Regions from separate parts of the Mesorhizobium newzealandense genome, predicted to be linked through region 4. Evidence: predicted binding sites of a transcription regulator. Region 4 holds the regulator's gene; each other region holds the start of a gene.
What was found. Region 4 encodes PhoB, which activates phosphate uptake and scavenging genes when phosphate is short. Its sites were predicted from a motif close to TGTCATNNANCTGTCAT; they were not measured.

Region 1 (5,624 bases), on a different contig from region 4:
TTCATGCACAGTTGGATTGGTGATCGGCACCATGGTCTCGACGCGGCGGTCGAGATTGCGCGGCATGAGGTCGGCCGAAGAGATGTAGACGATCGCCCCGTCCGAGGGCAGCCCATGGCCGTTGCCGAAGCAATAGATGCGGCTGTGTTCGAGAAAACGTCCGACGATCGACTTGACCCTGATGTTTTCCGACAGGCCCGGCACTTGCGGCCGCAGGCAGCAGATGCCGCGCACGACGAGGTCGATCTCGACGCCGGCGCGGCCGGCGTCATAGAGCGCATCGATGATGATCGGATCGACAAGCGCGTTCATCTTCATCCAGATGCGTGCCGGCCTCCCCTCCACCGCATGGGCGATCTCGTCGGCAATATGCTTCAAGATGCGGCTTCTCAGCGTGAACGGCGAGATCGCCAACCGCATTTCATCCGTCGGCTCGGCATAGCCGGTGATGAAATTGAACAGCTGGGCGACATCGCGGGCAATCGTCGGATCGGTGGTGAAGAAGGACAGATCGGTGTAGATGCGCGCGGTGACCGGATGGTAGTTACCGGTGCCGAGATGCACGTAGTTGCGCAGCTTGCCGTCCTCGCGCCGCACCACCAGCGACATTTTCGCATGGGTTTTCAGCTCAAGGAAGCCGAACACGACCTGCACGCCGGCGCGCTCCAGGTCGCGCGCCCAGCGGATGTTGGCTTCCTCGTCGAAACGCGCCTTGAGCTCGACCAGCGCGGTGACCGACTTGCCGGCCTCGGCCGCGTCGACCAGCGCGCGCACGATCGGGCTGTCGTTTGACGTGCGGTAAAGCGTCTGCTTGATCGCCACCACTTCGGGATCGGCCATCGCCTGGCGCAGGAACTGCACCACCACGTCGAAGGATTCGTAGGGATGATGGACGACGATGTCCTTCTCGCGGATGGCGGCAAAACAGTCGCCGCCATGCTCGCGGATGCGCTCGGGGAAGCGCGGATTGTAAGGCGTGAATTTGAGGTCGTCGCGGGGGACGGCGACGATCTCGGAAATCTGGCTGAGCGCCAGCGGCCCGGTCAGGACGCTGATGCGGCTCGACGACACGCCAAGCTCGCCGGCAACGAACTCACGCAATTCGCCGGGCATCAGTCTGTCGAATTCGATGCGGATCACCGAACCGCGGCGGCGGCGCTTCAGCGCCGTCTCGAACAGGCGCACCAGATCCTCGGATTCCTCCTCGACCTCGATATCGCTGTCCCGGATGATGCGGAATGTGCCGGAGCCCTTGACCTCGTAGCCGGGAAACAGCTTGCCGATATAGAGGCCGACCGCCTCTTCCAGCGGGATGAAGCGGACATGGTGCTTGCGGTCCGGCAGACGGATGAAGCGCTTCAGCGCCACCGGCAGGCGCAGCAGCGCGCTCATCTCCTCGCCATTCTTGCGGTGGCGCAATTGCAGCGCCATCGAGAAGCCGAGATTGGGAATGAACGGGAACGGATGCGCCGGGTCGATCGACAACGGGGTGAGCACCGGAAACACCTGCTCCTGAAAATGGTCTTCCAGCCAGACCTTTTCGTCCTTGGTCAGGGCATCGCGGGTGATGCTCTCGATGCCTTCCTTGTTGAGCAGCACGGTAAGCGCCGAAAGGCTCTTCTGCTGGTCTTCCTGCAGCCGCTCGACCTCCCGCAGCAGCTGTTCGAGCTGCTGTTCGGGGGTTCGGCCGTCAGGGCTCTTCAGCGTGATGCCCTCGCGCACCTGGCCGGCAAGACCGGCGACGCGGACCATGAAGAACTCGTCCAGATTGGCCGCCGAGATCGACAGGAAGCGGACGCGCTCGAGCAGCGGATGATTGAGATTCAGCGATTCCTCGAGAACGCGCCGGTTGAACTGCAGCCAGGAAAACTCCCGGTTGACAAAGCGATCCGGGTTGCCGCCCTCCGGGCGAACCACCTCGATATTCACGAATTCGCTCTGCACCGGCTTCAGTTCGTTCATGATTCCCGCTCTTCCCCGCAACCGCTCGCCGGTTAACCGGCTTAACTTATCCTCTGACAGGCTTTTGCGACAGTTTGATTTCATCGAACTTGCAAAGAGACGGGTTATGATCCAGATGCAGAGGAGACTGCGTTAAGGAGACGACGATGGCAGGCGGTTCCATTCCCCATTTTCAGAACGATGCGGGCCACCCGGCAATCGACATCGGCGTCAAGGAATTCATGTGCACGGGCGCCAACCCGCCTTTCGACCATCCCCACGTGTTTCTCGACATGGGCGACGACAATGAAAAAGTCTGCCCCTATTGCTCGACGCTCTACCGCTATTCGCCAAAGCTGAAGGCGACGGAAACGCTGCCCGCCGGCTGCATCTACATCGACCAGGCTGCCTGATTCTTTCGCGACAAGCCCGATGGACGACAGGCGGTCCCGGCAAGTCGTTATCGCCGGGGCCGGCGTTGCCGGGCTGACCGCGGCCGTTGCTTTCGCCGAACGCGGCTACCTTGTGCAGGTGTTCGAACAGGCGCAGCGCCTGGAAGCCGCCGGCGCCGGCATCCAGCTTTCTCCCAACGCAACACGCATCCTTCGCCAGCTTGGGGTGCTCGACCGACTGCTGCCGGCAACGGTGCGGCCGGAAGCCGTGGTGCTGAAGGACGCCGCGACGTTGCGCGAACTGGCACGTGTGCCGCTCGGACAAGCCGCCGAAGCCCGCTGGCAGGCACCCTATCTCGTCGCCCACAGGGCCGACCTGCAGAGTGCCCTGACTGCGCGCGTTGCCGAGATGCCGAACATTCTTCTGACCACCGGTGCGCAGGTCAGCAGTGTTGCCAAAGGCAGCCATGGTGTCACCGTGGCTGCCGAGATAGCCGGCGAGACGGTCGAGGCCGGAGGCTTCCTGCTGGTCGGCGCCGATGGCGTCTGGTCATCGCTGCGCGGCCTTGTCGACACAACCAAGGGGGCGGCGTCGCCAAGAAGCCATTTTTCGGGCGAACTGGCGTGGCGCGCCACCATTCCCGCCGACAGCGCTGCTGGACAAGCCTTTGCCGCGATCGGTGCCACCAATTGCGTCACCACCTTCCTGCATCCCGGCTTCCACATGGTCGCCTATCCCGTCAGCCAAGGTGATGCCTTCAATCTTGCCGCCTTCACCAAGGGCGAACGCATTGCCGAGGGCTGGTCCGGCAACGCCGACGCAGGGATTCTGGCCGGTGCGCTGCGCGGTACGGCGGCAGCGCTCGCCCGTCTGGTTGGGGAATCCGGCCCGTGGACGGCATGGCCGATCCATACGGTCGACAGCAAACAACCTTGGACGACCGATGGCATGGCGCTGATCGGCGATGCCGCGCATGCGATGACGCCGTTCGCGGCGCAAGGTGCCGCCATGGCGATCGAAGATGCGGCGACGCTTGCGGATGTCCTTGCCGACTTCCCCACCGACCCGGCACAAAGCCTTCAAATCTGGGAGAACCTGCGGCGGCCGCGCGTCGCAAAGGTCGCCCGTCGTGGCGCCGTCAATCGCCTTGCCTGGCATGCCGCGGGTCCAGTGGCTATCGCGCGCAATCTGTTCCTGAAAATGCGCTCGTCGGACAAACTCGCCGCCGATCTGGATTGGCTTTATGGCTGGCAACCGCAGAAAATCATCCGACGCTGAAAGGCCTGGATGCCGGCCCGTGGAACAGAGCTAATTGTAAAGCCGCATCGACACGCCGAGCGATATCGGCAGCGGATTCCACCAGCCGGTGCGCAGCCCGGCGGTGCGCAAGGCCGCCGCCGTCCAGGTGTTGCAGCCGACCAGCGCGTTGAAATTGCCGTTGGCTTCATAGAAGCGGTCGAACCTGGAGTAGGCCGCGTCCGGAACAAGAAGCGGACCGTTCGGCCCTCGCTGGAAACTCGCATCGATGAAATCGAGCAGCGCCGCAAAACGCTCCTCGCCGATATTGAAGCCGGCGACATCCGGATGCGGTTCGGCGATGTCACCGGCGACATCGACATGCATGACCGACGCGTCGACAGTCAGTGCCTTCATCACCGGCACCGCCTTCAACTCAGACCAGGTCGGCGTTTCCAGATAGAAGGCGCGGCCGCCCCAGCCGAAGACGATGTAGCGAACCTCCGGACTATCGGCCGGGATGCCGGCATCGACCAGGAAATGGAAGCGCTGGCGCACGGCATCATCGACCGGAATGGCGATGTCGGTGTGGATCGGGTTGGTCAGCACCAGGATATGGTGCGTGGCGGCGGGATGAGCGGCGGCTGTTTGCCAGAGTGGTCGCGGCACGAGCGTGCCCAGCGTCACCGCGAGCGCAACGACGATCAACAGAAGGCCTAGAAAACGTCCCAGCTTTTTCATGAATGGCGGCCCTGCAAACGCACCCCGGCGCGACACAAGCCGCCCGCCTCCTGCTCATCCATACGCAAAAGAGCCCGGCACTGTTTCAGCCGGGCTCTTTCTGGTTATCAAAGGCCTAGTGCAGGATCTGCGACAGGAACAGTTTTGTGCGCTCGTGGCGCGGATGGTCGAAGAACTCGGCCGGCGTGTTCTGCTCGACGATCTGGCCCTGATCCATGAAGATCACCCGGTTGGCGACCTTGCGGGCAAAGCCCATCTCGTGGGTGACGCACAGCATGGTCATGCCTTCTTCGGCAAGGCCAACCATCGTCTCCAGCACTTCCTTGATCATTTCCGGATCGAGCGCCGAGGTCGGCTCGTCGAACAGCATGATGCGCGGGTTCATGCACAGCGAGCGGGCGATCGCCACGCGCTGCTGCTGGCCGCCGGACAACTGGCCGGGATATTTGTTGGCCTGTTCCGGAATCTTGACGCGCTTGAGGAAATGCATGGCGATTTCTTCCGCCTGCTTCTTCGGCGTCTTGCGCACCCAGATCGGCGCCAGAGTGCAGTTCTCCAGGATGGTCAGATGCGGGAACAGGTTGAAGTGCTGGAACACCATGCCGACCTCCCGGCGGACCTCGTCGATCTTCTTCAGATCGTTGGTCAGTTCCTTGCCGTCGACGATGATCTTGCCCTTCTGGTGCTCTTCCAGCCGGTTGATGCAGCGGATCATCGTCGATTTGCCGGAGCCCGACGGGCCGCAGATGACGATACGCTCGCCGCGCATCACTTTCAGGTTGATGTCCTTCAGCACATGGAACTCGCCGTACCATTTGTGCATGGCGATGATGTCGATCGCGACATCGGTGGTCGAGATGTGCATCTTGGCGGCGTTGACCTTGATCTCTTCCGCGCTGACGGCATTTTCGGTGGCCATGACAGGGTCCCCTTGTTCTTTTGTTTAGCGTTTGTGGCCGGTGTCGAGCCGGCGTTCGGTGTACATTGAATAGCGCGACATGCCGAAGCAGAACAGCCAGAAGACGAAGGCCGCGAAGACCAGACCCGACTTGGCTGTCTGCGCCGTCGCCCAGTTGGGATCGGCGAAGTTCTGCTTGATGATGCCGAGCAGGTCGAACATCGAGATGATGAGGACCAGGGTGGTGTCCTTGAACATGCCGATGAAGGTGTTGACGATGCCCGGAATGACCAGCTTCAACGCCTGCGGCATGACGATGAAATACATCTTCTGCCAATAGCCGAGACCGAGCGAATCGGCGCCTTCATATTGGCCCTTGGGGATGGCCTGCAGGCCGCCGCGCACCACCTCGGCC
Region 2 (5,624 bases), on a different contig from region 4:
CGGTCATCATGAAGCTCGACAAGTTTCGTCATTTCCACATGCCTGCCGACGCAACCGCATTCGCCGACAAGCGCCCGTCCGTGGTCTGGCGCGGTGATCTCAACAACCCGATACGGACGAGGTTTCTGGACGCAGTGCGCGACTTGCCGTTCTGCGACGCCGGCTCACACAAGCCGAATGCGCCGGTTGCGTATAGCAAACCCTATCTGAGCATCGGCCAGCATCAGCGCTATCGCTACATCGTCTCGCTCGAAGGCATCGACGTGGCGACCAACCTCAAATGGATCATGAATTCGAACTCGCTCTGCTTGATGCCGCCACCGACATACGAGACATGGTTCGCGGAAAACCAGCTCGAGGCAAACGTCCACTATGTGCCACTCGAAGCGGATTTCTCCAACCTTTCGGAGCGCGTCGCATACTTCGAGCGGCATCCGGCGCAGGCCGAACGCATCATCTCTGCTGCGAATGCCTATTGCCGGACATTTGCCAACGAGCAGGCCGAGCAGGCGATCTCCCTGCTCGTGCTCTACAAATACTTCGTGCTCAGCGGCCAGATCGAGCCTGATCCCGAGGTTTGGCGTTATATCACGGGTTAAGTGCCGGCGGGCTTCCTCCGTCGGGTTCCTCGTCGAAACCTGTGGTCACACGCCGCTGCGATCGAGAACCAGATCGGCGGCGCCAAAGCGGTCCCTTGCCGTCAGTTGCTGGTGCCAGTAGGGGTAGAGCACCGGCGGCCGGCTGACCGCGTCGAGGCGTTCACGCTCCTCGCCGGTGAGCACCAGGCTTGCCGCCGCGATGTTGTCCCGGAACTGCGTTTCGCTCCTGCCGCCGATCACCAGCGAACTGACCGCCGGCCGGCCGAGCAGCCAGGCCAGTGCCACCTGCGCTGCCGACACGCCGCGCTGCGTGCCGATCTCGACAAGGACATCGACGATCCGCCAGAGCCGGTCCTCGTCGCGGATCGGCGGTTCGGACCAGCCGGCGAGCTGGCGCGCGGTGGGGCTGTCGCGGCGGTATTTTCCAGACAGCAATCCGCCTGCAAGCGGGCTCCAGACCAGCACGCCGAGCCCCTGGTCGACCGAAATCGGCAGCAATTCATATTCCGCCTCGCGCGCTTCCAGCGTGTAGTGGATCTGCTGGGTGACGAAGCGAGGCTGGTGATGGCTGTCGCTGATGCCGAGCGCCTTCATCACTTGCCAGCCGGAATAATTGGAGCAGCCGACATAGCGGATCTTGCCCTGGGCAACCAGCGTGTCGAGCGCGGCGATGGTTTCCTCGAGCGGTGTCGTGCCGTCCCATTCGTGCAGGAAGTAGATGTCGATGACGTCGGTCTTCAACCGCTTCAGGCTCTTCTCGCATTCGCGGATCAGGTGATAGCGCGACAGGCCTTCATCGTTCGGACCGTTGCCGATCCGCATCCGCGCCTTGGAGGCGATCAGCACGTCGCCCTTGCGCTTGCCGCCGAGCGCTTCGCCGATGATCTCTTCCGAAATGCCGTTCGAATAGACATTGGCGGTGTCGATGACATTGATGCCGGCATCGATGCAGAGATCGATCATCCGGCGTGCTTCTTCGAGGTCGGTCTTGCCGACGGCCGAAAACGCGCCGGCGCCGCCGAAGGTCATCGTGCCCATGGTCAGTGTCGAAACTTTCAAGCCGGAACGGCCGAGGGTGCGGTATTCCATGTCAGTCCTCGCGATTTTGTTGTTGAAAGGCAGCGCCCGGACGGGCCTGCCGCATTTGTAGGACAATTTAGACCGCTCGTCGACATGCCACGGCGACGGATCGATCATGCCTCGCGGGATTTGCAGCGGCGGAAATCGTGCTCAGTCTGCAATAAAACCGTCATTGCCGGTCTATATTGAAGTCGGCTCAGGTGTTGCCACTCCGGGACGCAAGCCAAGGGTTTGGGCGCCGGACGTGGATCGACAAGGCTTGCAAGCGGAGCAGCTGAAATGACCGAGCTAAAACAGAATTCTCCCGCCAAGGACTGGCTTGAAGCCGAACTCGCCGACACGCTCGATGAAGACTATGAGCTCGAAATGTCGGAGCCGGCGCTGTCGATGGAGATCGCGAAGATCTACAAGAACTCGCATCCGCCTTCGATCGATCGGATGCAATATTTTCGTGACCTGATCACCTTGCAATCCGAATTGATCAAGCTGCAGTCCTGGGTCGCCTATCACAAGAAGAAGCTGGTGGTGGTCTTCGAGGGCCGCGACTCTGCCGGCAAGGGCGGTGTCATCAAGCGCATCACCCAGCGGCTCAATCCGCGCATCTGCCGTGTCGTGGCATTGCCGGCGCCGACCGAGCGCGAGAAGTCGCAATGGTATTTCCAGCGTTATGTGCCGCATCTGCCCGCCGGCGGCGAGATCGTGCTGTTCGACCGCTCATGGTACAACCGCTCCGGCGTTGAACGCGTGATGGGTTTTGCCCAGCCCGATCAGGTCGAGGAATTCTTCCGCGACGTGCCGGAGTTCGAGCGCATGCTGGTCCGCTCGGGCATCACCGTGGTCAAATACTGGTTCTCGATCACCGACGAGGAGCAGCAGATGCGCTTCCTGATGCGCATCCACGATCCGATGAAGCAGTGGAAGCTTTCGCCGATGGACCTGCAGTCGCGCGTACGCTGGGAGCAGTACACCAAGGCCAAGGAAGAGACCTTTGCCCGCACCAACATTCCTGAGGCGCCCTGGTTCATCGTCGAGGGCAACGACAAGAAGCGGGCGCGGCTGAACTGCATCGATCATCTGCTCAAGCAACTCCCGTATGAAGAGGTGCCGCACGAGGAGATCACGCTGCCCGAGCGCGTCTTCAATCCCGAATACGAGCGCCAGACGCTGCCGCGCGAACTCTACGTGCCGGAGAAGTACTGAGCGTCTTTCCCCGCAAGGGAGGGGGAGACCTAGGCACGCCTGATGACCACGTGGGTGGCGAGCGGCGTCGCGACCTGCTCGCTGCAGTGGTAACCGAGCCTGGGCATCTCCAGGCCGGCAAAAAGCTTCTCGCCGGCGCCAAGCAGCACCGGCGAGATCGCCAGATGCATCTCGTCGATCAATTTCTCCTGGAGATATTGCTGGATGGTGGCGACGCCACCGCCGACCCGCACGTCCTTGCCATCAGCCGCCGCCTTCGCTTGCTCAAGCGCCGAATGGATGCCGTCGGTGACGAAGTGAAAGGTCGTGCCGCCCTCCATGACGATCGATTCGCGCTTATGATGGGTCAGCACGAAAACCGGCACATGGTAAGGCGGGTTGTCGCCCCACCAGCCTTTCCATCTGTCGTCAGGCCATTCGCCCCGGATCGGCCCAAACATGTTACGGCCGAGGATCCAGGCGCCGACATTCTCGAAACTGCGCGCCGCAAAGTCCTCGTCAGTGCCGGTCGCACCGCCTTCCTCGCCGAACATCTTGCGGAAAGTGCGGGTGCTCCAGGCCCATTTGTGCAGGGCTTCCCCGCCGACACCGAGTGGGTTTTGTAGATCCTGATCCGGACCGGCGCCGTAGCCGTCGAGCGACAGGGTGAAAGCATTGACGCGAAGTTTGGACATACCGTCTTCTCCATAACCAGTTGTACAAGCAGTAGCAAACTGATTGCGAATTGCAAGCGGTTTTTGTGGATGCAGCAAACCCCGGGCGATTGGTCCAACGACCTTCGCTCGGGCACCCGTCCGGAAGCCGGCAATTGTTCATGGAGATCGAGGAGGGCGCCGGCATTGCCCGCTGCGACCGGCCATCGGTGGGAAGAGAAAACTATTCCTTCAGCATCGTCGCCACTTCAGGCGCGAAGTAGGTGAGGATGCCGTCGCAGCCGGCGCGCTTGAAAGCGAGCAGCGATTCCAGCATCGCCTTCTCGCCATCGATCCAGCCATTGGCGGCCGCCGCCTTGATCATCGAATATTCGCCCGACACCTGGTAGGCGAAGGTCGGCATCTGGAATTCGTCCTTCAGCCGCCGGATGATGTCGAGATAGGGCAGGCCGGGCTTGACCATCAGCATGTCGGCGCCTTCGGCGATATCCTGTTCGGCCTCGCGCACCGCTTCGTCGGAATTGGCGTGGTCGATGTAATAGGTCTTCTTGTCGCCCTTGAGCAGCCCGGCGGTGCCGACCGCCTCGCGATACGGGCCGTAGAAGGCCGAGGCGAATTTGGTCGCATAGGACATGATCGCCACGTCCTGGAAGCCGTTGGCGTCGAGTGCGTCGCGGATGGCGCCGATGCGGCCGTCCATCATGTCGGACGGCGCGATGATGTCGGCGCCAGCCGCCGCCTGGATGACGGCTGCAGCGGTTACCTGTTCCACCGTCTCATCATTGACGATGATGCCGTCGCGCAGGATGCCGTCATGACCGTGGCTGGTGAACGGGTCGAGTGCGGCGTCGGTGATGATGCCGATTTCCGGCACGGCGTCCTTTATCGCCCGGGTGGCGCGGTTGATGACGTTGTCGGGGTCGAGGATGTGCGAGCCGGTCTGGTCGCGCAGCGCGATGTCGACATTGGGGAAGGTGGCGAGTGCCGGAATGCCGAGCTTTGCCGCGCGCTCGGCCTCCTTGACGGCGAGATCGATAGACAGGCGGAAAACGCCCGGCATGGCGGCGATCGGCTCGCGGACATTCTTGCCGTCGACGACGAAGATCGGCCAGATCAAATCGTCGACCGTCAGCCGGTTCTCTTGCACGAGACGGCGCGACCAGTCGGCCTTGCGCATACGGCGCAAGCGGCGGCTGCCGGTGATGTCGTCGACGCTGCGCGCGCCGGCGGGCTTTGTCGGGGTGAATTTGTTCATCGCCAAAACTCTCGTTCGGCGGCTTTTTACCACGAGCCCTTGCCGCTGACCAATGCGACACGTTTGTGCCAGGCTGTCCTAGGGTTGCCCATTGCCTGACAGAACCTGCGCCGCGCCTCTAATCGCGACGCGGAAAGCCTCGTCGAAGGAGACACCGCGCACCTGCCAGCTATAGGTCTTGCCGCCCATGGCCAGCCGCCAGTCGGCGATCCAGCCGAACTCCTTGTCACTCCAGACGATGCTTCCGGCAAGCGCCTGATCGGCGCCGGCTTTTGTCGCAACCGTATCCAGCTTCGCCATGTCCGCGTCGCGCAGCGTCTTGTCATCCAGCCCGGCCTGCGACAGCAGCGCTGCCCTGGGGAAGGCTACCTGCATGGCCAGCGGCAAGGCCGCATTGCCAAACGATTCGCGCATCAATTCGCCGCGCTCGTCATCGGCATCGAGCGCGAAATGCCGGATGCCTTGCTCGGTTGCCAAAAACACCGCAAGTCGTGGCCGCTCGGTCAGCCACGGCTTGCTGCCGAGTGAAGAGAGCACCGGGTCGATCGTCGTCGGCGTGTATTGGCAGAAGAGGTCGTGCGGCCGGTCGTGCGTGCCCTGTTCGTCATGCACCGGAATGCCTTCCATGCGGTCGCGATAGCGGAAACCGGTGACAAAGCTGCCGGCCTTGTCGCGCAGCGCCGTCATCTCGGGTCTCGCCAGCAAGCGCTGATCGCCGGAAACCCGGACCAGGACCGCATCGAGGCAGATCTTGAAGCCGGCCTCGCGGTTCGGCTCGCCCTGGCCGGTGACGATGGTCTGTGATTGGTAGAGGTCGTCGATATCAGCCGCTGTGGC
Region 3 (5,624 bases), on a different contig from region 4:
CGCCGAGCTGGTCAAGATGATGATCAACCGCTCGATCGAGCAGGTCTACCACAAGGAGCACTTCACCCCGGGTGCAGCGATCATCGAAGCACGCAACCTGTCGGGCAAGGGGTTTGAAAATGTCTCGATGACGGTCCGCGCCGGCGAGATCGTCGGACTCTACGGCCTGATCGGCGCCGGGCGCAGCGAATTCGTCACCACGCTTTACGGCCGCCACCGCAAATCGGCCGGCCAGGTACTCTGGGAAGGCAAGGACGTCCAGATCAATTCCGAGCACGACGCGATCAAGCTCGGCATGGCGCTGGCGCCGGAAAGCCGCCGTGACCAGGGTCTCTGCCTCAACCTGCCGGTCGGCCTCAATCTCAACCTGCCGATCTACAAGCGCATCTCGAACAATTTGCTGATTTCGAGTGCGCAGGAGAAGACGCAAGCCGATCGCCAGATCGCCGATCTTCGCATCAAGACACCGACGCGGAGCGCGCTGGCTTCCAGCCTGTCGGGCGGCAACCAGCAGAAGATCGTCATCGGCAAATGGCTGGCGCATGGCGCCAAGCTGTTCATCTTCGACGAGCCGACGGTTGGCGTCGATGTCGGCACCAAGGCCGAGATCTACCGACTGTTCGGCGCGCTGTTGTCGAAGGGCGCCGGCATCATCCTGATCTCGTCCTATCTGCCGGAAGTCTATGAGCTCGCCGACACGCTGCATGTGTTCCGGCGCGGCAAACTGGTGGCAAGCCATGGCTTTCGCGCCGCCAGCCACGAAGACGTGTTGACGCAGGCGCTCGCCGAGAAACAAGAAAAGCTGGGAGGACAGATATGAGCACCGAGGCGATTGCTGTCGAGAAACCGAAGCGCAACTATAACGTCCTGTTTGGGCTGACGCTTCTCGCGCTGCTGGTTCTGCTGTGGATCGTGCTTTCCGTGGCCACGCCAAGCTTCGCCTCGGGCAACAACATCGCCAATCTTTTGCGCCAGGGTTCGATGATCGCCATCATGGCGGTCGGCCAGACCTTCGTCATCATCACCGGCGGCATCGACCTGTCGGTCGGCGCCGTGGTCGGCTTCGCCACCGTCGTCGTCGCCATGATGATCAACGCCGGCTTCCCCATCTGGCTCGCCATTCTGGTGACGCTGCTGGTCGGTGTTGCCATCGGCATGTTCCACGGCTTCGGCATCGTCAAGATGGGCTTGCCGCCCTTCATCATCACCCTGGCGACGCTGACCTCGCTGCGCGGCATCGGGCTTTTGATGACCAACGGCAACTCGATCAACATCAACAGCGACACCTTCACGGCGTTCTCACGCAATTCCTTTATCGGCATTCCCAACCTGTTCTGGATGGTCATCCTGGTCGGTATTCCGGCCTATATTTTCCTGCATCACAGCCGCTGGGGCCGGTATTTGTTCTCGGTCGGCTCCAACGCCGAGGCCTCGCGCCTGTCCGGCGTCAACGTCCAGCGCACCATCTACATGGCCTACACGCTGTCCGGCCTGTGCGCGGCTTTCGTCGGCGTGCTGCTCGCCGCCCGCATCGGCATCGGCAACCCTACCCAGGCCGAGGGCTGGGAGCTGCAGGCGATCGCCTCGTCGGTGATTGGCGGCACCTCGCTGTTCGGCGCCGTCGGCTCGGTGCACGGGCCGCTGCTCGGCGCCTTCATCCTCGCCACCATCAACAACGGCGCCAATCTGCTCAACGTCAACTCGTTCTGGCAGCGCATCATCACCGGCGCGCTGATCATCATTATCGTCTACTTCGACGGGCTGCGCCGCCGGGGCAAGTAAGTCGACCTCAATTGACCGCCGGCCCGCCACACATGACGGGCCGGCGATTTCATGACAGATGGATTGAAGCATGAAAGCCGTCGTCTGCCGCTCGCCCGGCGATCTTGTTCTGGAAGACCGGCCCGCGCCGGACGCGCCCGCTCCCGGCTGGGCGCTGGTGGCTGTCAGCCATGTCGGCATCTGCGGCACCGACTATCATATCTTCGAAGGCAAGCACCCGTTCCTCGCCTATCCCCGCATCATGGGCCATGAAGTGTCGGGAACCGTGATCGAGACTGGCGACGGCGTCGATCTCGCCATTGGCGAACCGGTCGTCATCAACCCCTATCTGTCCTGCGGCAAATGCATTGCCTGCCGGCACGGCAAGCCGAATTGCTGCGTCAGGATCGAGGTGCTCGGCGTCCATCGCGACGGAGCGATGTGCGAACGGATCCTTGTGCCGGCACAGAATCTCTATCCGGCCAACGGCCTGTCGCTGGCCGACGCCGCCGCCGTCGAGTTCCTGGCCATCGGCGCGCATGCCGTGCGGCGCGCGCAGGGTCAGCCCGGCGCCCGCACACTGGTCATCGGCGCCGGCCCGATCGGGCTCGGCACCGCCATTTTCGCCCACATCGCCGGGCTTGACGTGACGCTGCTCGACATGAGCAGCGAAAGGCTCGGCTTCGCTGCGAGTGAACTCGGCTTCCAGACTCTCAACGGTTCGCGCGGCGCGGTGCCCGATCTGGTCAGGCAAGCAACCGCCGGCGAAGGCTTCGATGTGGTCTTCGACGCGACCGGCAACACCCAGTCGGTGCAGTCGGCCTTCGCCCATGTCGCGCATGGCGGAACACTGGTGCTGGTCAGCGTCGTCAAGGACGACATCGCTTTTTCCGATCCGGAATTCCACAAGCGCGAGATGACGCTGATCGGCAGCCGCAATGCCTTGCGCGCCGACTTCGACCACGTCGCCGCCTCGATCCGCAACGGCGCCGTGCCCCTGGCCAAGCTCGTCACCCACCGCACCACGCTGGCCGACACGCCACGCGATCTCGCCCGCTGGACACACGAGAAATCCGGTCTGATCAAGGCCGTGATCGAGGTCGGCTGACCCGACGCTCGTGCGAGCGGCGGTGTCTTGGCAGAGCCGCCGAAAGATAGGGGTGTGTTGAGATTCAGGTCAGGCCGGCATCCCCTGAATCTCAGTACACCCTAAAGCGCCGACAATTTGAGCTCGACCCGCTCGGCCGGGAACCGTGACTCTGAAAACTGGATCGGCTGGCCGTCGGGCGTGACGTTGACGGCGACCGTGACCAGCACGATGGCTCCGGGCTGGAGGTCGAGATCGGCAAGGTCGGCGGCATCGGCATGGCGCGCCGACAGCATGGTCGATTGCCGGAGATAATCGTCGATGCCGAAGCGTGCCAGCGATGCGGTGATCGAGCCGGTTTCCACCATGGCGGCATCGATGCCGGCAAAGCGCCTGGCCTCGAACCAGCCGGCAGCCCGCGACACCGGGCGGCCATCGGCTTCGCCGCGCGTTTCCAGCCGGATCACGTCAGTCCCCCTGGCAAGGCCAAGCCCCTCGGCGACGCGATGGCTGGCCGGCTCGACCGACGAGGCAAGCAGGACGGTATGCCGTTCCAACGCCTGCCCTTGCAGGCCTGCCGAAAAGCGTGTGCGCGCGCCGATCGGATAGGACAGCCGCTTGCGCGACAGCACGAAAGTGCCCCGCCCTTGCTCGGCCCGCAGCACCCCTTCCTGCACGAGGGCTGCTATGGCGCTGCGCACTGTATGCCGGTTGACGCCATAACGTTCGGCAAGTGCCACCTCCGGCGGCAGCGCTGCATTCTCGGCGAAATCTCCGATGGCGATCGCATGCAGGATCTTGTCGGCAATCTGCCGCCACAGCGACACACCGCTACGCCGCTCGATGCTGTCCGCTGCCAGTTGCCCGACCATTGATTGCCCCCAGCCGTTTATCCCTGTCATCCACACGTCATGGACTCGCGTTAGATAAAAGGTATAATTTGTATAGTTGTCTATATCAATAGACAAATTTAGACAAGAGGAATGTTGCTCATGCGAGGACAGGAAGCTCGTGACCAGGCCGAGCGCAAGGCCGCCATGGCAACACTGGCGCAATCCAGCGGCGATGACATCGTCCGGCTCTGGAATGAAGCCGGATTGCCTTCCGAAGCCGAGCTGCTGCGCGGCCCCGAGACCGGCCTGATCACCGTGCGCGGCCGCATCGGCGGTGGCGGCGCCCCCTTCAATGTCGGCGAGGCAACCGTCACCCGCGCGACAGTACGGCTGCCATCCGGACAGGTCGGCCATTGCTATGCGCTTGGCCGCGACAAGCAGAAGGCGAGGCTGGCGGCCATCGCCGACGCGCTGTGGCAGGACCCAGCCCGCCGCACCGAGGTCGAGACCGGGCTCATAGCGCCGCTGCGGTCTGCCCTGACCACGGCGCATGAACGGCGCCGCGCCGAGACGGCGGCAACGAAGGTGGATTTCTTCACAATGGTTCGCGGAGAAGACTGATGGACATCGCAGCGCGATCGATCGAGGGCGGCTTCGCCGATCCGGTCTTCAACGCCCAGACCGTGTTCCGCGCCGTCATGGACGCGATGGCGCGGCCGGGCAGCGTGCAGCCCCTGCCCGCCTTCGCCCGCCCGCCGGCGCCGCTCTCGGCAACCGCCGGCGCCGTAGCACTCGCGCTTTGCGACAATGACACGCCGCTGTGGCTCGACCCGGCGTTGCAAGCCTCCGCCGCAATCAAATCCTGGCTTGGCTTTCACCCTGGCGCGCCACTCGCCAACACGCCGGCCGATGCCCATTTCGCTTTGATCGCCACGCCGGCCGAGATGATGGCTCTGGACGGCTTTTCGCAAGGCACGCAGGACTATCCCGACCGCTCCACCACGCTGATCTTGCTGGTGAGTGATCTCGTCTCCGGCGCCCCGCTGCTGCTCGAAGGTCCCGGCATCGAAACCAGTGCCAAGATCGCGCCGGCGCAGATGCCGCGTCATTTCGTCGAGCAGTGGAAGCAGAATATCAAGCGCTTTCCGCGCGGCGTCGACATCATCCTCGCCACATCAGACGGGGTCGCCTGCCTGCCGCGCACCACGCGCATCAAGACGATGGAGGCTTAAAGCATGTATGTCGCGGTGAAAGGTGGCGAAGCCGCAATCGCCAACGCCCACAGCCTGCTTGCCGACCGCCGGCGCGGCGACCGTTCGGTGCCGGCGCTTCGCCTCGACCAGATCGTCGAGCAGCTGGCGCTTGGCGTTGACCGGGTGATGAGCGAAGGCTCGCTCTACGACCGGGAGCTGGCCGCCCTCGCCATCGTCCAGGCGCGCGGCGACCTGATCGAAGCGATCTTCCTGGTGCGCGCCTATCGCACCACCTTGCCGCGCTTCGGCTACTCCAAGGCGATCGACACCGCCACCATGCTGGTCGAGCGGCGCGTTTCGGCGACCTACAAGGACCTGCCCGGCGGCCAGCTGCTCGGCCCGACCTTCGACTATACGCACCGGCTGCTCGATCCCGAGCTTGCCGCCGGCGGCGATGTCGCCGAGCCGCAGCAGCGCGAGACGGAAACGCAAGCCATGCCGCGCGTCTCGGCCATCCTGGCCCGCGAAGGCCTGATCGAGCCGGATGGCGAGATGCCGCAAGACCATGTCCCCGGTGACATCACCCGCGAGCCGCTGGAATTCCCGATGGCGCGCGACATCCGCCTGCAGGCGCTGTCACGCGGCGACGAGGGCTTTCTGCTGGCGCTCGGTTATTCCACCCAGCGCGGCTATGCCCGCAACCATCCCTTCGTCGGCGAGATCCGCATCGGCGAGGTCGAGCTGGAGCTG
Region 4 (5,624 bases):
CCGGACGCAGAGAGGACAAATGAGCCAGATGTTGTCTCCAGACATGACGATCGCCGCCGAGGCAACCGCCAGCAAGGCCAAGATCGAGGTCAAGAACCTCAACTTCTACTACGGCCAGAGCAAGGCGTTGAAGGACATCACGCTGTCATTGCCCGAGCGCAGCGTCACCGCCTTCATCGGCCCTTCCGGCTGCGGGAAGTCGACGCTGCTGCGCGTCTTCAACCGCATCTACGAACTCTATCCCAAGCAGACCGCCGAGGGCCAGGTGTTGCTCGACGGCCAGAACGTTCTCGACCGCTCGCAGGACCTCAACCTGCTGCGGACCAAGATCGGCATGGTGTTCCAGAAGCCGACGCCGTTCCCGATGTCGATCTATGAAAACATCGCCTTCGGTGTCAGGCTCTACGAGAAACTCAGCAAGTCCGAGATGGACGGCCGCGTCGAGCAGGCGCTGAAGCGCGCCGCACTGTGGACCGAGGTCAAGGATAAGCTCAACGCCAGCGGCCTCAGCCTCTCCGGTGGCCAGCAGCAGCGGCTCTGCATCGCCCGTACCGTGGCGGTGAAGCCGGAAGTCATCCTGCTCGACGAGCCGGCCTCGGCGCTTGACCCGCTGTCGACCGCCAAGATCGAAGAGCTGATCGACGAGTTGCAAGCCGACTACACGATCGTCATCGTCACCCACAATATGCAGCAGGCGGCGCGCGTGTCGAAGCAGACTGCCTTCATGTATCTGGGCGAACTGGTCGAGTTCGACCGCACCGAGAAGATCTTCACGTCGCCCCGCGAGAAGCGCACGCAGGACTACATCACCGGCCGCTTCGGCTGAGCTCAGGCATACGAGGGACAGGATCATGGGCGAACACACAGTCGCTTCTTTCGACGAGGATCTCGGACAGATCAGCAGGCTCATCAGTGACATGGGCGATCTCGCCGGCTCGATGGTCGGTGGTGCCACCAAGGCGCTGCTGAATTCCGACAACGCGCTGGCACAGCGCGTTGTTTCAGACGACGCGATCATGGACGCGCGCCAGCGCGAGCTCGATGACCGCGCCATCACGCTGATCGCCAAGCGGCAGCCGATGGCCGACGATCTGCGCCATGTCGTCGGTTCGATCCGCATGGCCGGCGATCTCGAACGCATCGGCGACCTTGCCAAGAACATCGCAAAGCGCGTCGGCACCGTCGGCCTCAGCGTCACACCGCGCGACCTGTCGCACTCCATCGATGGAATGGCGCAGCTGGTGCTGATCCAGGTGCAGGGCGTCATCGAGGAGTATGCGGCGCGCGACGCCGCGGCGCTGGCGAAACTGCGCGCCGACGACGAGCGCATCGACGTCAAATACACCTCCGTGTTCCGCGAACTGCTGACCTACATGATGGAAGACCCGCGCAACATCACCGCCTGCACGCATCTTCTGTTCTGCGCCAAGAACCTCGAGCGGATCGGCGATCACGTCACCAACATCGCCGAGAATGCGTATTATGTTTTGACCGGTACGCAGTTGCCCGCCAATCGTCCGAAGCAGGACGAGACGGCAATGTCCGCGCCGGCGGCATGACGACAGGGGTGACCAGTCGATGATCGCGCCACGCATCATGGTGGTGGAGGACGAGGAGCCGCTAGGCGTGCTGCTCCGCTACAATCTGGAGTCCGAGGGTTACCAGGTCGAGGTGGTGACGCGCGGTGATGAGGCCGAGATCCGGTTGCAGGAGAACGTCCCCGACCTTCTGGTGCTCGACTGGATGGTGCCGGCGGTTTCCGGCATCGAACTCTGCCGCCGGCTAAGGATGCGTCCCGAGACCGAGCGGCTGCCGATCATCATGCTGACCGCGCGCGGCGAGGAAAGCGATCGTGTGCGCGGCCTTTCGACCGGCGCCGACGATTATCTGGTCAAGCCGTTCTCGACACCGGAGTTCATGGCCAGGGTCAAGGCGCTGCTGCGCCGCGCCAAGCCGGAAGTGCTGTCCAGTGTGCTCAAGGTCGGCGACATCGTGCTCGATCGTGAATCGCACCGGGTCTATCGCAAGAAGAGCGAGATCAGGCTCGGCCCGACCGAGTTTCGCCTGCTCGAGTTCATGATGCGCCATCCCGGCCGCGTGTTCTCGCGCAGCCAACTGCTCGACAATGTCTGGGGCGAGACGATCTACATCGACGAGCGCACGGTCGACGTGCATGTCGGCCGGTTGCGCAAGGCGGTCAACAATGGCCGCATGCCCGATGTCATCCGCACCATCCGCGGTGCCGGATACGCGATCAGGGAAGATTGACTCCCGTTTGATTCACGCCACGTTCTTGCCAACGAGGCCGGATCTTGTCTGCGCGCCAGGTGCGAAAATCTCCTGGTCGACGAAAGTCAGCGCGCGCATGGCGCAGCCTTCGCGGATCAATGGCAGTTCGTTCGGCTCGGTGTCGAAGGATATCGATTTCGAGTGCTGGCCGCCGGCGGTCTGGGCAATCGCCTCGCGCAATGCCGGCTCGATCAGGTCGAAGGCCGCGGCGCTGACACCGACCATGGCGACCGGCGCCGGATCGATCAGCGCGAACAGGCTGCCGAGACCGTAGCCGAGCGCTTCGCCGGCCTTGCGGTAGGCCTCGCGCTCGGGTCCATCCCTTTCGCGAGCCGCAGTTGCCAGAGCGCGCATGTCAGCGTCACTGACATCGGCGACGGGTTCTGCGTCCTCACTCATCTGCCTTGCGTTGCGCCAGATGGCGTAGTTGCCGGCATAGGCCTCGACGCAGCCGCGCCGTCCGCAGCGGCACAGCGCGCCGTTCGGCCGATGGATCATATGGCCGAACTCGCCGCCCGAGGAATGGGTGCCGGTGAACAGTTCGCCCTTCAGCACCAGGCCCATGCCGATGCCGTGCGACAAAAGGATGGCGATGAAGTCGTCGCGGTAGCGCTGGGGATCGCGCCAGCGCAGCGCCACCGCCATCATGTTGCAGTCGTTCTCCATGGTGGCGGGGATGCCGAACTCGTCCTCGAGTATGTCGGCGAAGGCGATATCTGTGTGCGGCGTGATCGGCGACCACAACATGGCGCGGGCACGCGTGTCGGTGATGCCCTGGATCGCCAGCGCGATGCGGGCGACATTGCGGACGTCGAGATCGGGGTCTTCGAGGCGGCGCCGCACGATGGCGACGCATTCGCCGACCAGCGCGTCGCGCGACATCGTCAGCGTATCGAGCCGGCGCTGTTCCTCGGCGATCACCTGGCCGGCATAGTCGATGACGGCGACGGAGAGGAAGTTCAGCGACAGCACTACGGTCATCACCGCCGCCGCTTCCGGATTGAGGCTGAGGCCGACCTGCGGTCTGCCGCGTTTGAGCGAGCCGGCCTCGCTCGGCTTGCTCTCGGCCAGGATGCCTTCGCCGATCAGGTCGGAGGAGATCGCCGATATGGTCGAGTGGCTGAGGCCAGTGGTCGCGGCGATCTCGGTGCGTGACGGCTGTCCGGCGCGACGCACGGCCGCAATCACCATCGCCCGGTTGCGACGGCGCAGATCGTCGTGGCGGATTCCGACCGACATGTTTTTTCACATCCTCCCGGTCGCTGCAGCCTTTCGTGCCCCCCGAAGGCTGTCAGCGAAGCCTGAAGCGCGACGCACCTCAGGCGTTGTTTCCGCTCACGTCGCCCAAACCGCTGCGCACTTTTGGGCGACATGCGCTGACCAAATTCTGGCAGAAGCCTGCCATCCTGTCATTATTTATTCCGGGGCTCGAAAAAAATTCAGAGAGACATCAAAATCCATCAGAATCGATGTTGACAGCGTTCGGCCGTTGGACCAGTATTTTTTCGAGGCTCGAAAAAATAGAGCTTCTGTGCCGGCCTACGGGTCAGTTTGGTCGCGCCATACGCGGCGCAGGGAGGATAATATGAAAAGATTCACAGCCGCCATCCTGGCGGGTGTCGCCATGTCGCTGACGCTCGTGTCGGTCGCGCAGGCGAAGGACAAGGTCATCGGCGTTTCGTGGTCCAACTTCCAGGAAGAGCGCTGGAAGACCGACGAGGCCGCCATGAAGACGGCGATCGAGGCCGCCGGCGACAAGTACATCTCCGCAGACGCGCAGTCCAATCCCGGCAAGCAGCTGACCGATGTCGAGAGCCTGATCTCGCAGGGCGCCAACTCGCTGATCATCCTGGCGCAGGATGCCTCGGCCATCGGCCCGGCGGTGCAGAAGGCGCTGGACGAAGGCATTCCGGTCGTCGGCTATGACCGGCTGATCGAGAACAAGGACGTCTTCTACCTGACCTTCGACAACAAGGAGGTCGGCCGCATGCAGGCCCGCGAAGTGTTCAAGGTCAAGCCGGAAGGCAACTACGTCTTCATCAAGGGCTCGGGTGCCGATCCGAATGCCGACTTCCTGTTCTCGGGCTCGATGGAAGTGCTCAAGGAGGCCATCGACAGCGGCAAGATCAAGAATGTCGGTGAGGCCTATACGGACGGTTGGCTGCCCGCCAACGCCCAGAAGAACATGGAGCAGTTCCTCACCGCCAACGACAACAAGGTCGACGCGGTGGTCGCGGCCAATGACGGCACCGCCGGCGGCGTCGTCGCGGCGCTGACGGCGCAAGGCCTGGCCGGCACCGTGCCAGTCTCTGGCCAGGACGGCGACCACGCCGCGCTGAACCGCATCGCGCTCGGCACGCAGACCGTGTCGGTGTGGAAGGACGCGCGCGAACTCGGCAAGAATGCCGCCGAAATCGCCTCGCAGCTGGCCGACGGCAAGAAGACGGGCGACATCGCCGGCGCCAAGGACTTCACGACGCCTGGCGGCAACACCGTCAAGTCGCTGTTCCTGACCCCGGTTGCCATCACCAAGGACAATCTCAACGTCGTCATCGACGCTGGCTGGATCAAGAAGGACGAAGTCTGCGCGGGCGTCGCCGCCGGCACCGTCGCGGCCTGCAACTAAAGCTGGCCGAACCTACTCGATATCAACGCCGCGGCCCAAAGGCCGCGGCGTTTTCTCAAAAAGATTTGTGTTTCCGCATCAGGCGGATAGCTTCTAGGCTGGGTTCCGGCATCCGCGTCAGACGGCAAGCCGGTGGGAGGAAATCATGACCGACACGACGTCCAACCCGCAGGTCGACACCGCGCGCGCGTCGGAACTCGGCGTGGTCGCCCGGTTCCTGAAAGCGACCGAGATCGACACCCGCATGCTCGGCATGGTCGGCGCGCTGCTGATCATCTGGATCGGACTGCACGCCATTTCCAGCCTGCGCCTTGGTGTCAATCCGCTCGATTTCGACAGCCGCACCTTCCTCACGCCGCGCAACCTGTGGAACCTGTCGGTGCAGACATCCGCGGTGGCCATCATGGCCTGCGGCATGGTGCTGGTCATCGTCATGCGCAACATCGACCTGTCCGTCGGCTCCGCCGAGGGCCTGGTCGGCATGGTGATGGGCTTTGCGCAAGTGCATTTCCTGGTGCGGTTCGTCGGGCTCGAACTCGGCAATCCGTGGATCTGGGTTCTGGCATTGGTCATCGGCCTGGCGCTCGGCCTGCTGATCGGCGCCTTCCAGGGGTTTGTCATCGCCTATCTCGAAGTGCCCGCCTTCATCGTCACGCTGGGCGGCCTGCTGGTCTGGCGCGGCGCCGCCTGGTGGGTCACCAGCGGCCAG

Region 1: a site for PhoB is predicted at 2,029-2,045, ahead of ACFSOZ_RS36945 (RNA degradosome polyphosphate kinase). Genes of this name have one in related genera too.
Region 2: a site for PhoB is predicted at 1,836-1,852, ahead of ppk2 (polyphosphate kinase 2). Genes of this name have one in related genera too.
Region 3: a site for PhoB is predicted at 3,745-3,761, ahead of phnF (phosphonate metabolism transcriptional regulator PhnF). Genes of this name have one in related genera too.

Annotation. Positions count from the first base shown of each region.
Region 1 is NZ_JBHUGZ010000030.1:585,562-591,185, reverse strand. It holds gene ACFSOZ_RS36945 (RNA degradosome polyphosphate kinase) at 1-1,962, opposite strand, end outside; gene ACFSOZ_RS36940 (zinc-finger domain-containing protein) at 2,109-2,354, shown strand; gene ACFSOZ_RS36935 (FAD-dependent monooxygenase) at 2,374-3,612, shown strand; gene ACFSOZ_RS36930 (TIGR02117 family protein) at 3,643-4,311, opposite strand; gene ACFSOZ_RS36925 (amino acid ABC transporter ATP-binding protein) at 4,427-5,176, opposite strand; gene ACFSOZ_RS36920 (amino acid ABC transporter permease) at 5,255-5,624, opposite strand, start outside.
Region 2 is NZ_JBHUGZ010000006.1:67,291-72,914, reverse strand. It holds gene ACFSOZ_RS08370 (glycosyl transferase family 90) at 1-599, shown strand, start outside; gene ACFSOZ_RS08365 (aldo/keto reductase) at 645-1,688, opposite strand; gene ppk2 (polyphosphate kinase 2) at 1,959-2,879, shown strand; gene ACFSOZ_RS08355 (dihydrofolate reductase family protein) at 2,909-3,553, opposite strand; gene hemB (porphobilinogen synthase) at 3,756-4,787, opposite strand; gene ACFSOZ_RS08345 (DUF2066 domain-containing protein) at 4,866-5,624, opposite strand, start outside.
Region 3 is NZ_JBHUGZ010000017.1:640,282-645,905, forward strand. It holds gene ACFSOZ_RS27380 (sugar ABC transporter ATP-binding protein) at 1-820, shown strand, start outside; gene ACFSOZ_RS27385 (ABC transporter permease) at 817-1,782, shown strand; gene ACFSOZ_RS27390 (zinc-binding alcohol dehydrogenase family protein) at 1,853-2,869, shown strand; gene phnF (phosphonate metabolism transcriptional regulator PhnF) at 2,971-3,720, opposite strand; gene phnG (phosphonate C-P lyase system protein PhnG) at 3,841-4,302, shown strand; gene phnH (phosphonate C-P lyase system protein PhnH) at 4,302-4,913, shown strand; gene ACFSOZ_RS27410 (carbon-phosphorus lyase complex subunit) at 4,917-5,624, shown strand, end outside.
Region 4 is NZ_JBHUGZ010000029.1:11,264-16,887, forward strand. It holds gene pstA (phosphate ABC transporter permease PstA) at 1-23, shown strand, start outside; gene pstB (phosphate ABC transporter ATP-binding protein PstB) at 20-826, shown strand; gene phoU (phosphate signaling complex protein PhoU) at 852-1,559, shown strand; gene phoB (phosphate regulon transcriptional regulator PhoB) at 1,579-2,268, shown strand; gene ACFSOZ_RS33355 (ROK family protein) at 2,281-3,528, opposite strand; gene xylF (D-xylose ABC transporter substrate-binding protein) at 3,875-4,915, shown strand; gene ACFSOZ_RS33365 (sugar ABC transporter permease) at 5,061-5,624, shown strand, end outside.